2 regions of the Mediterraneibacter gnavus ATCC 29149 genome follow, and region 2 is predicted to be linked to the other one. Evidence: predicted binding sites of a transcription regulator. Region 2 holds the regulator's gene; the other holds the start of a gene.
What was found. Region 2 encodes Rex, which represses fermentation and respiration genes when NADH is low (regulators of the CRP and FNR family bind a similar motif). Its sites were predicted from a motif close to ATTGTTAANTANTTAACAAT; they were not measured.
Positions count from the first base shown of each region.

Region 1: FXV78_RS14605 (iron-sulfur cluster assembly scaffold protein) is a predicted target of Rex. The motif match lies at 1,710-1,729, and genes of this name have one in related genera.

Region 1 covers NZ_CP043051.1:2,946,399-2,951,956, reverse strand. Annotated here, with positions in the region: gene FXV78_RS14610 (GGGtGRT protein) at 1-941, opposite strand, end outside; gene FXV78_RS14605 (iron-sulfur cluster assembly scaffold protein) at 960-1,652, opposite strand; gene FXV78_RS14600 (CinA family protein) at 1,781-2,305, opposite strand; gene pgsA (CDP-diacylglycerol--glycerol-3-phosphate 3-phosphatidyltransferase) at 2,307-2,849, opposite strand; gene rimO (30S ribosomal protein S12 methylthiotransferase RimO) at 2,849-4,171, opposite strand; gene rpoZ (DNA-directed RNA polymerase subunit omega) at 4,251-4,496, opposite strand; gene gmk (guanylate kinase) at 4,500-5,138, opposite strand; gene FXV78_RS14575 (YicC/YloC family endoribonuclease) at 5,168-5,558, opposite strand, start outside.
Region 2 covers NZ_CP043051.1:2,794,781-2,800,338, forward strand. Annotated here, with positions in the region: gene FXV78_RS13835 (zf-HC2 domain-containing protein) at 1-433, shown strand, start outside; gene FXV78_RS13840 (ABC-F family ATP-binding cassette domain-containing protein) at 466-2,391, opposite strand; gene FXV78_RS13845 (redox-sensing transcriptional repressor Rex) at 2,543-3,187, shown strand; gene FXV78_RS13850 (NAD(P)H-hydrate dehydratase) at 3,276-4,775, shown strand; gene alr (alanine racemase) at 4,778-5,558, shown strand, end outside.

The DNA.
Region 1 (5,558 bases), 150 kb from region 2:
TTGTTACCAGCGCCGATCAGTCCCATCATCTCTACGTGAGCCGGTACAGAAGAAGATCCTGCAAACTGAGCATCAGAGTGCATACGTCCTAATGTATCTGTCATACCGTAAGAAGCCGGTCCTGCTGCCATGTTGTCTGGGTGAAGTGTACGTCCTGTACCACCACCTGAAGCAACTGAGAAGTATTTCTTTCCTGCTTCGATGCATTCTTTTTTGTATGTTCCTGCAACTGGATGCTGGAAACGTGTCGGGTTTGTAGAGTTACCTGTGATAGATACGTCTACTCCCTCTTTCCACATGATTGCAACACCTTCACGAACATCATTTGCTCCGTAGCAGTTTACTTTAGAACGAAGTCCGTCAGAATATGCTGTACGGGAAACCTCTTTTAATTCTCCTGTGTAGTAGTCATACTCTGTCTGAACATATGTAAATCCGTTGATTCTGGAAATGATCTTTGCTGCATCTTTTCCAAGACCATTTAAGATAACACGAAGTGGTTTTTTACGAACCTTGTTCGCTTTTTCAGCAATACCGATTGCACCTTCTGCGGCTGCGAAAGACTCATGTCCTGCGAGGAATGCGAAACAGTCTGTCTCTTCTTCCAGAAGCATTTTTCCTAAGTTACCATGTCCAAGACCTACTTTTCTCTGGTCTGCAACAGATCCAGGGATACAGAATGCCTGAAGACCTTCTCCGATTGCAGCAGCAGCGTCAGCAGCTCTTCTGCAGTCTTTTTTGATTGCGATAGCAGCACCTACAATGTAAGCCCAGCATGCATTTTCAAAACAGATCGGCTGGATTCCTTTTACCTGATTGTAAACATCCAGTCCAGCATCTTTTGTGATTTTTTCAGCTTCTTCGATAGAAGCAATTCCGTAGCTGTTTAATACAGCATTGATTTTATCAATTCGTCTTTCATATGATTCAAATAAAGCCATTTTAAGTCCTCCTATCGCCTATTCCTGTCTTGGGTCGATGATCTTAACTGCATCATCCACGCGTCCATACTGTCCCTGTGCTTTTTCCCATGCTTCGTTTGGTGTATCACCTTTTTTAATGAAGTCTGTGAATTTACCAAGGCTTACGAATTTGTATCCGATAATTTCATTATTCTCATCCAGAGCGATACCTGTTACATAACCTTCAGCCATTTCCAGGTAACGAGGTCCTTTTGCAAGAGTTCCGTACATTGTACCAACCTGAGAACGAAGTCCTTTTCCGAGATCCTCCAGTCCTGCACCAATCGGAAGTCCATCTTCAGAGAATGCACTCTGTGTACGTCCGTATACGATCTGCAGGAATAATTCTCTCATAGCTGTGTTGATTGCATCACAGACAAGGTCTGTGTTCAGAGCTTCGAGAATTGTTTTTCCCGGAAGAATTTCAGATGCCATAGCTGCAGAATGAGTCATTCCTGAACATCCGATTGTCTCAACCAGTGCTTCCTGGATGATACCTTCTTTTACGTTCAGTGTCAGCTTACATGTTCCCTGCTGTGGAGCACACCAGCCTACACCGTGTGTCAGTCCTGAGATATCTTTAACTTCTTTTGCCTGCACCCATTTTGCTTCTTCTGGGATTGGAGCTGGTCCGTGATTTGCTCCCTGAGCTACCGGACACATCATTTCTACTTCGTGTGAATAAATCATGTTAAAACTCCTTTCAACATATGTAATTGTGTATTATTTGAGGTTTCCCTCTGCGGCTTTGATAAATTCTTAACGCCGTATTCGTTTACATTCTCTCACAAATTCCGACATTCGTCAATTATCACTTTCTATTTTTCCAGATTTTCCAGTGCTTCCACAAGCATTTCCAATGCAGTTTCCACTGTATGCTGCCTGTTTTCCATACGGTTTCCATCAAAAACACATCTTTTCGCAGTTGTCTTTCCGTTCACAGAACAGCCGATATAAACCAGACCTACCGGCTTTTCCTCTGTTCCTCCTCCCGGTCCCGCAATTCCCGTAGCGCTTAGAGCAGCCTCTGCTTTTGCCGCCTTTGCTGCTCCATTCGCCATTTCTTTTGCTGTCTGGGAACTGACTGCTCCATAACGCTCTAATGTCTCCGGGGAAACGTTTACAAGACGTATCTTTGCTTCATTGGAATATGTGATATACCCTTCATTCAATACGTCAGATGCCCCTGGAACATTCACCAGCGTTGCTGCGATCAGGCCGCCTGTGCAGGATTCCGCTGTAGTGACTGTCATTTTGTGTTCAGCAAGCAATTCCACCACACGCTCTTCCAATGTCGTCTGCGCTTCATTTTCCTTCATTTTTAAAAGCCAGTCTGTATACATCTTACATGCCTCCGTTGGTCAGTACCTGAATATTTTTTGCCACATAATCAATCAGTGAAATGATCGTAAGTGCCAGTGAAATCCAGATCAGTGCCTGCCCGATCACATCAAAAGCACCACCCAGATCCATGATCAGTACAATGACCATCGCCATCTGAAAGACTGTCTTGAATTTACCCCAGTAGCTTGCCGCGATCACAATTCCATTGTCAGACGCCACCAGACGGAATCCACTGATAATAAACTCTCTGGCAATGATCACGATCACGATCCATGCCGCCAGACTTCCTTTTTCGATCAGACAGATCATTGCTGAACATACCAGCAGTTTATCCGCAAGCGGATCCATAAACTTTCCAAAATTTGTGACCAGATTATATTTTCTGGCAATTTTTCCATCCAGCAGATCGGTCAGACTGGCCACCACAAAAATCGCCAGTGCGATCCATTTGTTCGCCACTCCACCAAGATCTGTCAGCATAAACAGCACAAAAAACGGTACCATCAGCACTCGCAGAACCGTCAGTTTATTCGGTAAATTCATCAGATAAGACCTCCTATCAAATCATAATCCACTGCTCCCGATACTTTTACCTTTGCAAAATCACCGGACATCAGTTCTTCCTCTGTGTTAACAAAAATCAAACCGTCCACATTCGGCGCATCTCTGTATGTTCTTCCCACATATGCATTTTCATCTGCTACTTTTCCTTCGATCATCACAAGCACTTCTTTTCCGACCATATTTTCCGCAGTATCAAACGCAATTTCCTGCTGCAGTTCCATCAGTTCAGCCTGGCGTTCTTCCTTGACTTCTTCCTCGATCTGCCCTTCCATCCTCGCAGCTGCAGTATCCTCCTCCGGAGAATAAGTAAACACACCGAGTCTGTCAAATTCCATCTCATCCACAAACTCCATCAGTTCCTCATGCTGCTCTTTCGTTTCTCCCGGGAATCCCGTGATCAATGTGGTGCGAAGCGCGATATCCGGAATTTCTCTCCTGAGCTTACTGATGATATCTATCAGTTCCTGTTTTGTCGTTCTTCTTCCCATACGTTTGAGAATCTCATCATTGGCATGCTGGATTGGAAGATCCAGATAATGACAGATTTTTGGTTCTTCCTTAATCGTCTGAATCAGTTCATCATAAATTTCTTCCGGATAACAATATAAAATTCGAATCCAGCGGATTCCTGAAATTTTACACAGCTCTCTCAAGAGTTTGTGCAAAGATTTTTCACCATAAAGATCTTTTCCGTACAAGGTTGTCTCCTGTGCAACCAGAATCAGTTCCTTTACCCCTTGTTCTGCCAGATATTCTGCTTCTGACAGGAGCTGCTCCATCGGCACACTCCGGAAATTTCCACGGATCTTTGGAATAATACAATACGTACAATGCTTGTCGCACCCTTCTGCGATTTTCAGATACGCAAAATGACCGCCCGTAGTCACCAGACGTTTTGTCTCCACTTCCGGAAGGAGATCTGTATCGGCCAATGTCAGTGTATGGTGCCCCTTTAGTGCCTCGTCAATCGCATCTAAAATCTTGTCGTATGCAGTCGTTCCAAGCACTGCATCCACTTCCGGGATCTCATCTAAAATCTCCTGACGATAGCGCTGTGCCAGACATCCTGTAACAATCAGGGCTTTTAATCTGCCCTCTTTTTTATATTCTGCCATCTCCAGAATGTTCTGAATACTCTCCTCTTTGGCATCGTGGACAAAACAGCAGGTATTGATCACGATCACATCTGCCTGTGTCTCTTCCTCTACCATCTGATATCCTCTGGATGCCAGCATCCCCAGCATCACTTCTGTGTCCACCAGATTTTTATCACACCCGAGGGAAATAAAAAGTATATTCATATTTCATTTTTCTCCTTTTTTCAACAGTCAGAAAGGCAGATACCATATGGCATCTGCCCCTTATCTTCTCTTTCTATGCCTATTCCTCTTCTGCGTTTTCTGCCAGAATCTTGAGTTCGCCTGCATTCATCTCTTCAATTGCAATTGACAGAGGTTTCTCTCCTGCCTTTGCATGTACCATCGGAAGATCTCCGTCAATCAACTGTCTCGCTCTTTTGGACGTTGCCATAACAATGGAATACCGGCTGTTTACAACCTTTGATTCCCCTTCCTCAACGTCCTGATTTACGACCTTCATCAAATCTGTATAAGATGGATGTAACATATTCTATCTGTCTCCTTTCACATTCCCTTTTAAATCCTGTTTCATACTCTGAATAAAGCTCTCATTACGGAAACTTCTTTGATGCTCTCCCTGGATGATCTTATGCATCTCGGATACACAGACATCCAGATCATCATTAATCACCAGATAATCATACTGATCCATGTACTCTGACTCCTCCACTGCCCTTGCCAGTCTGGACTCGATCACCTCCATGGTCTCTGTCCCTCTTCCGACCAGACGTCTGCGCAGCTCTTTGGCAGACGGCGGCGTCACAAACAAAAGCAATGTGTCCGGAAAGCGTTCCTTTACCTTGAGCGCTCCCTGAATCTCAATCTCCAGAATCACATCTTTTCCCGCTTCCAGCTGCTGTTCTACATAGGTACGCGGTGTTCCATAATAATTTTCCACGTATCTAGCATACTCTATCAGCTCTTCTTTCGCAATCATTTTTTCAAATTCTTCGGTTGTTTTGAAAAAATATTCCCTTCCATCCACTTCTCCTTCTCTTGGATTTCGTGTGGTGGCAGAAACAGAAAGTGCATAAGTTTCCTCATAACGCTTCATCAATTCTTTCATCAGTGTTCCTTTTCCTGCCCCTGAAAATCCGGATACAACGATCAAAATCCCTCTCTGATTCATCTCTTTAAAATTTCTCCTTTATCTCCTGGTTATTCAATATTTTGTATCTGTTCTCTGATTTTTTCAATCTCTGTCTTTAGTCCGATGGCATAATTCGAAACTTCCAGATCATTCGCCTTGGATAAAATCGTATTCGCCTCCCGGTTCATCTCCTGTGCGATGAAATCCAGCTTACGCCCGATTCCCTCCGACTCTTCCAGTGTATTTCTCATATGTGCGATATGACTTTTCAAACGAACAACTTCTTCATCCGTACAGATCTTGTCCGCAAACAGAATCACTTCCGCTGCAATCCGGCTCTCTTCAACCTGCGCGTCCGCAAGTAATTCTTTTACTTTTTCTTCCAGCTTTGCACGATACTCTGCCACAATCTGAGGAGAACGTGCTTCCACCTGTTCCACAAGTGATTCCATACCGGAG
Region 2 (5,558 bases):
GATCAACCGTAGGATCGCAGCAGCAATACTTGGGGCGATTCTTGTGTGCGCCCTTCTGGCAGGAGTTTATACAATTCTGGTGCTTCCGAAAGAGCCGATCCCGTTTGATCCACAGAAAATGGAAGTGGAAATAGTCGGAGAGGATGCCTATTTATCCTATGCAGGAAGTGATTCGGCAGGCTCTGTTTTTTGTAACCCTGTAACAGTGGGAGAGGGAGCAGAAAAAAGGGAAATTGCAATGGTTTATTTAAATCGAAACCTGTGGTCCACATATATACAACCTCATTTGCAAGAGCAGAACGAAGATGAGATGATCTATCTCGGAAAAGCTGCGGATATGGATATCATATACTATGGAAAGTTTGATGTGGAAAATTTTTATGAAAAAATACCGGAGATATTAAAAGAAATGACTCCTATCTGGAAGAAGTGATATTAGAAAATGAAATGGAAAGGACTCGCAGATTATTCTGCGAGTTCTTCCCATTTTTCGTACAGTTCTTCCAGTTCGGTATTGTTTGCATCTTTTTCCAATGCAAGTTCCTGACATTTGACAGAATTGGAATAGACTTCTTCCTGCGTCATCAGCTCGTCGATTTCCACATTTCGTTCTTCCAGAACAGCAATTCGGTCTTCCGTCTTTTTCAGTTCATTTTTTCGTTTTCGTTCTTTTGCCTGCAGTTCCTTTTGTTCCTGCCAGCTTAGTTTGGAGTCTGAAGGTGTCGATTCGGTGGTATTTTGAGGAACTGTCTGATCAGCAGCCGGGGTGGCGTATGCGGCGGTCAGTTCTTCTTTTTTCTCCAGATAGTAATCATAGTTTCCGATATAATTGACAAAAGTCTGGTTGACCAGTTCCAGAATCCGGGTGGCAGTCTGGTTGATAAAGTACCGGTCATGGGATACGTACAGAACCGTGCCGGTATATTCGTTGAGTGCCTGCTCCAGAATTTCTTTGGAAGTAATATCCAGGTGGTTGGTCGGCTCGTCAAGAATCAGAAAATTGGCTTCTGAAAGCATCAGTTTTGCAAGAGAGACACGTCCTTTTTCTCCACCGCTTAAATCCCGGATCAGCTTGTAGACATCGTCTCCGGTAAACTGAAATGCTGCAAGAGTGTTTCGGATCTGCGTATTGGTGAGTGTCGGATAATCGTCGGAAATCTCGTCGAAAATAGTTTTTTCATTGTGCAGCACATGATGTTCCTGATCGTAGTATCCGATCTGAACTTTAGAACCCAGTGTAAAACTTCCGGAATCCGGTTCTACGACCTGATTGAGTATTTTCAAGAGTGTTGTTTTTCCGGTTCCATTGTCTCCGATGATCGCTACGTGCTCTCCGCGCTTGATTTCAAAGCTGATATCATGGAATAACACCTGACTGTCAAAACGTTTCCCGAGGGATTCGATACTTAAAACGTCATTTCCACTGACTTCGGAAGGTTCCAGTGTAAAGTGCATCTCTCTTGCCGCTTCTGCGGGTCTTTCGACAGGTGTGATTTTGGAGAGCATTTTTTCCCTGCTTTCCGCGCGTTTGATTGATTTTTCACGGTTGAAAGAGCGCAGTTTTTCAATGACTGCTTCCTGATGCTTGATTTCACGCTGCTGGTTTAAATATTCTTTGAGCTGCGCATCCCGGATCATCTGTTTTTTCTGTGCATAGTCTTTGTAATTGCCGGTATACATGCGTACAGAGCCGTTTTCAATCTCGATGACCTTTGTCACAACGCGGTTTAAGAAAAACCGGTCATGGGAAACAATCAGAACTGCACCCGGATAGTTCAGAAGATACGTCTCCAGCCAGCTGATGGAGTTCAGATCCAGGTGGTTGGTCGGTTCGTCCAACAACAGGATATCTGGTTTTGTGAGCAAAAGTTTTCCGAGAGATACCCTGGTTTTCTGACCGCCGGAAAGGGTGTCTGTGGGTTTTGAGAATTCTTCTTCTGTAAAGCCAAGACCTTTTAAAACACCGGTGATCTCACTTTCGTAGGCGTAACCGTTTTTCGATTCAAATTCTGACATCAGCCGGTTGTAAGTGTTTAAACGGTTTGTCAGTTCCTCTCCGGAAAGAGATTTTAACTCCAGTTCGATGGCGCGGATCTGGGCCTCCAGAGCGATAATATCAGATTTTGCAGTTTTTAGTTCTTCATAGATCGTGTTTGTAGTATCCAGATTCTGATGCTGGGCAAGATAGCCAAGCGTCTTTCCTTTTGTCAGAATAACGTCTCCTTCATCCAGAGGCAGTTCTCCTACGATCATTTTGAAGATTGTTGATTTTCCTGCACCGTTGACGCCGACAAGTGCAGCTTTTTCACGGTCTTCTACATGAAAAGAGCCATCCCGGACAATGAGATGGTCGCCGAATGATTTATTTAAATTATGACATGCGAGTATCATGAAATTCCTCCTGTATTTTGACAATAACTGATTATTTCGAATCATCACCATTTCATTATAACGAAAACACGGCAAAATACAATATAAAAGTTTGACTTATCTTTCACAATTCTATATAATAAGAAAAGATTAAAATTGGAGGGTACAATCAGTGGAAGAAAGAAAAATATCCCGTGCAGTTATCAGCAGGCTCCCCAGATATTATAGATACCTTGGAGATTTGATGGAAGATCAGGTGGAGAGGATCTCATCCAACGATCTAAGTAAGAAGATGCATGTCACGGCATCCCAGATTCGACAGGATCTCAATAATTTCGGGGGATTCGGGCAACAGGGATACGGGTATAATGTAAAATATTTATATACGGAGATCGGCAAGATTCTCGGACTGGACAGAAGCCACAATTTCATTATCATAGGTGCAGGTAATCTGGGACAGGCTCTTGCTAATTATGCCTCTTTTGAAAAAGGCGGATTTATTTTAAAAGGACTTTTTGATGTGAATCCCCGGCTTGAAGGAGTTGCCATCCGCGGAATTCCGGTACGGATGATGGATGAGCTGCAGGAATTTCTTCAGAACAATGAGATTGAGATTGCAGCACTGACGATTCCAAAATCGAAAGCAAAAGAAGTTGCAGAGTTATTAGTGGACAATGGAATCCAGGCTATCTGGAATTTTGCACATACAGATCTGAATCTGCCAAAAGATGTGATCGTAGAAAGCGTACATCTTTCAGACAGTCTGATGAAGCTGTCATATAATGTCAGTCGTCACCGGGAAGAACAAAACAAGTAAGAATAACTCAGTTCATGTGCAAAGGCGTGTGGTCGGAAAATATCTGGCTGCACGTCCTTTCTTTTCAGGAGCAGAAGGGAGATCGGGTATGAGATATTTACCAGACGGAGCGTGGATGCAGAGAGCGGATGAATATACGATTCAAAAGATCGGGATTCCTTCTCTGGTATTGATGGAGCGGGCAGCTCTGAAAACAGTGGAAGTGATGAAAGAGAAAGGAATCAGTCTGGATCACTGTCTTGTTGTGTGCGGAAGTGGAAATAATGGTGGAGATGGATTCGCCGTTGCAAGACTTCTTTATCTGGAGGGAAAAGATGTGTGTGCGGTTTTTGCAGGGAAAGAAACATCCATGAGTGAAGAATGCAGACAGCAGAGGCAGATCGCATCCAATCTGGGTGTTTCCGTTGTCACAAACATTCCCCCAAAAGAATATACTGTTGTCATAGATGCTGTGTTTGGTGTAGGTTTAAGCAGGACGATCGAGGGGCATTATAAAGATGTGATCGAAGAAATGAACCAGATACATGCAGAGAAAGTGGCAATCGATATTCCGTCAGGAATCAGCTCTTTTGACGGACAGGTGCTGGGAACGGCATTTCATGCGGACTTGACAGTTTCTTTTGCATGTGAGAAACTGGGAACTGTTTTGTTTCCGGGATCCGATTATGCGGGCGAGGTAATCCCTGTGGAAATCGGGATCGGGACAAAACTTTTTGAAGAAAATCCGGAAGTCTGTTACACATTGGAAAAATCGGATCTTTCCAAATTTCTTCCGGATCGGAAAAAGAATTCCCACAAGGGAAGTTATGGAAAGATTCTGATGATCACGGGCAGTAAGGGGATGTCTGGTGCGGCATACTTAAGTGCACGTGCAGCTTATATAAGTGGTGGCGGTCTGGTACAGATCTATACAGAAGAATCGAACCGGACGATTTTGCAGCAGCTCTTACCGGAAGCGATCGTATCCACCTATACAGAATATGAGGAAGAAAAACTGCAAAGTCTTTTGAAGTGGGCAGATGTAATCTGTATCGGATGCGGACTTGGAAAAAGCAGGACCGCCGGGCAGATACTTTCTTATTTGATGAAATATGCAGAGGTCCCATGTGTGATCGATGCAGACGGTTTGAATCTTTTGGCGGATCATATGGAACTTCTTCCAAAAGAAAAAAAGCCATTTGTACTGACACCACATATGAAAGAAATGGCAGGACTTTTGGGGTGTACCATCCCGGAACTTGGGAAAAACAGATTTGCTGCGTTAAAAGAATTTACAGACAGCTATGGTGTTGTTTGTGCACTGAAGGATGCACGTACGCTTGTGGCAGGAAAAGACCGGCAGATGTTTCTGAATACTGCTGGAAACAGTGCGATGGCAAAGGCCGGTTCCGGCGATGTGCTTGCCGGAGTGATCACAGGGCTTCTGGCGCAGCATATGAAAGTGTATGAAGGGACTGTGCTGGGAGTGTATCTTCATGCCTGTGGAGGAGATGCAGCCAGAGAGAGGAGAGGCGCTTACAGCGTTCTGGCAGAAGATCTGACAGAGGGGATCGCAGCTTGTATCAAAAAGACAGAAAAGGGGAGATAATGATGGAAAAACACAGCAGAGTGTATGCAGAGATTGATCTGGATGCAATTTCATATAACATGGAACAGATGAAAAAGAGGGTTGGAGAAGGCGCAAAATTTATTGCCGTAGTGAAAACAGACGGATATGGACATGGTGCGGTTCCGATTGCCTGTATGCTGGATGACGATCCGGATGTATGGGGCTATGCGACTGCGACTCTGGAAGAAGCAGTGGAGCTTCACAGAGCGGGAATTCAAAAACCGACGATGGTGCTGGGATGTGTGTTCCCGGACCAGTATGAAGAAATGATAAAAGAAGAGGTGCGCGCCACAGTATACACACTGGATATGGCACATGAGATTTCGAATCTTGCCCGAAAGTTGGGAAAAACAGCGTATTTTCATATCAAGATCGATACAGGGATGGAACGGCTCGGATTTCCGGCAACAGAGGAGAGCGCAGATCTCATCGGGCAGATTGAAAAACTTCCGAATGTATGCCTGGAAGGAATGTTTACGCATTTTGCAAAAGCAGATGAGCTGGATAAAACATTTTCAGAAGAGCAGTACAGAAAATTTGTATGGATGAGAAATGAGGTTGAAAAGCGGGGGATTTCGATTTCGCAATACCATTGCGATAACAGCGCGGGAATCATTGATTTTCCACAGTGGAAACAAAATCTGGTCCGTGCGGGAATTGCGTTGTACGGACTGTATCCGTCAGAGGAAGTAAAAAAAGAGACTGTGGACTTAAAGCCGGCACTTCGCCTGGTCAGCCACGTCAGCTTTGTGAAAGAAGTAG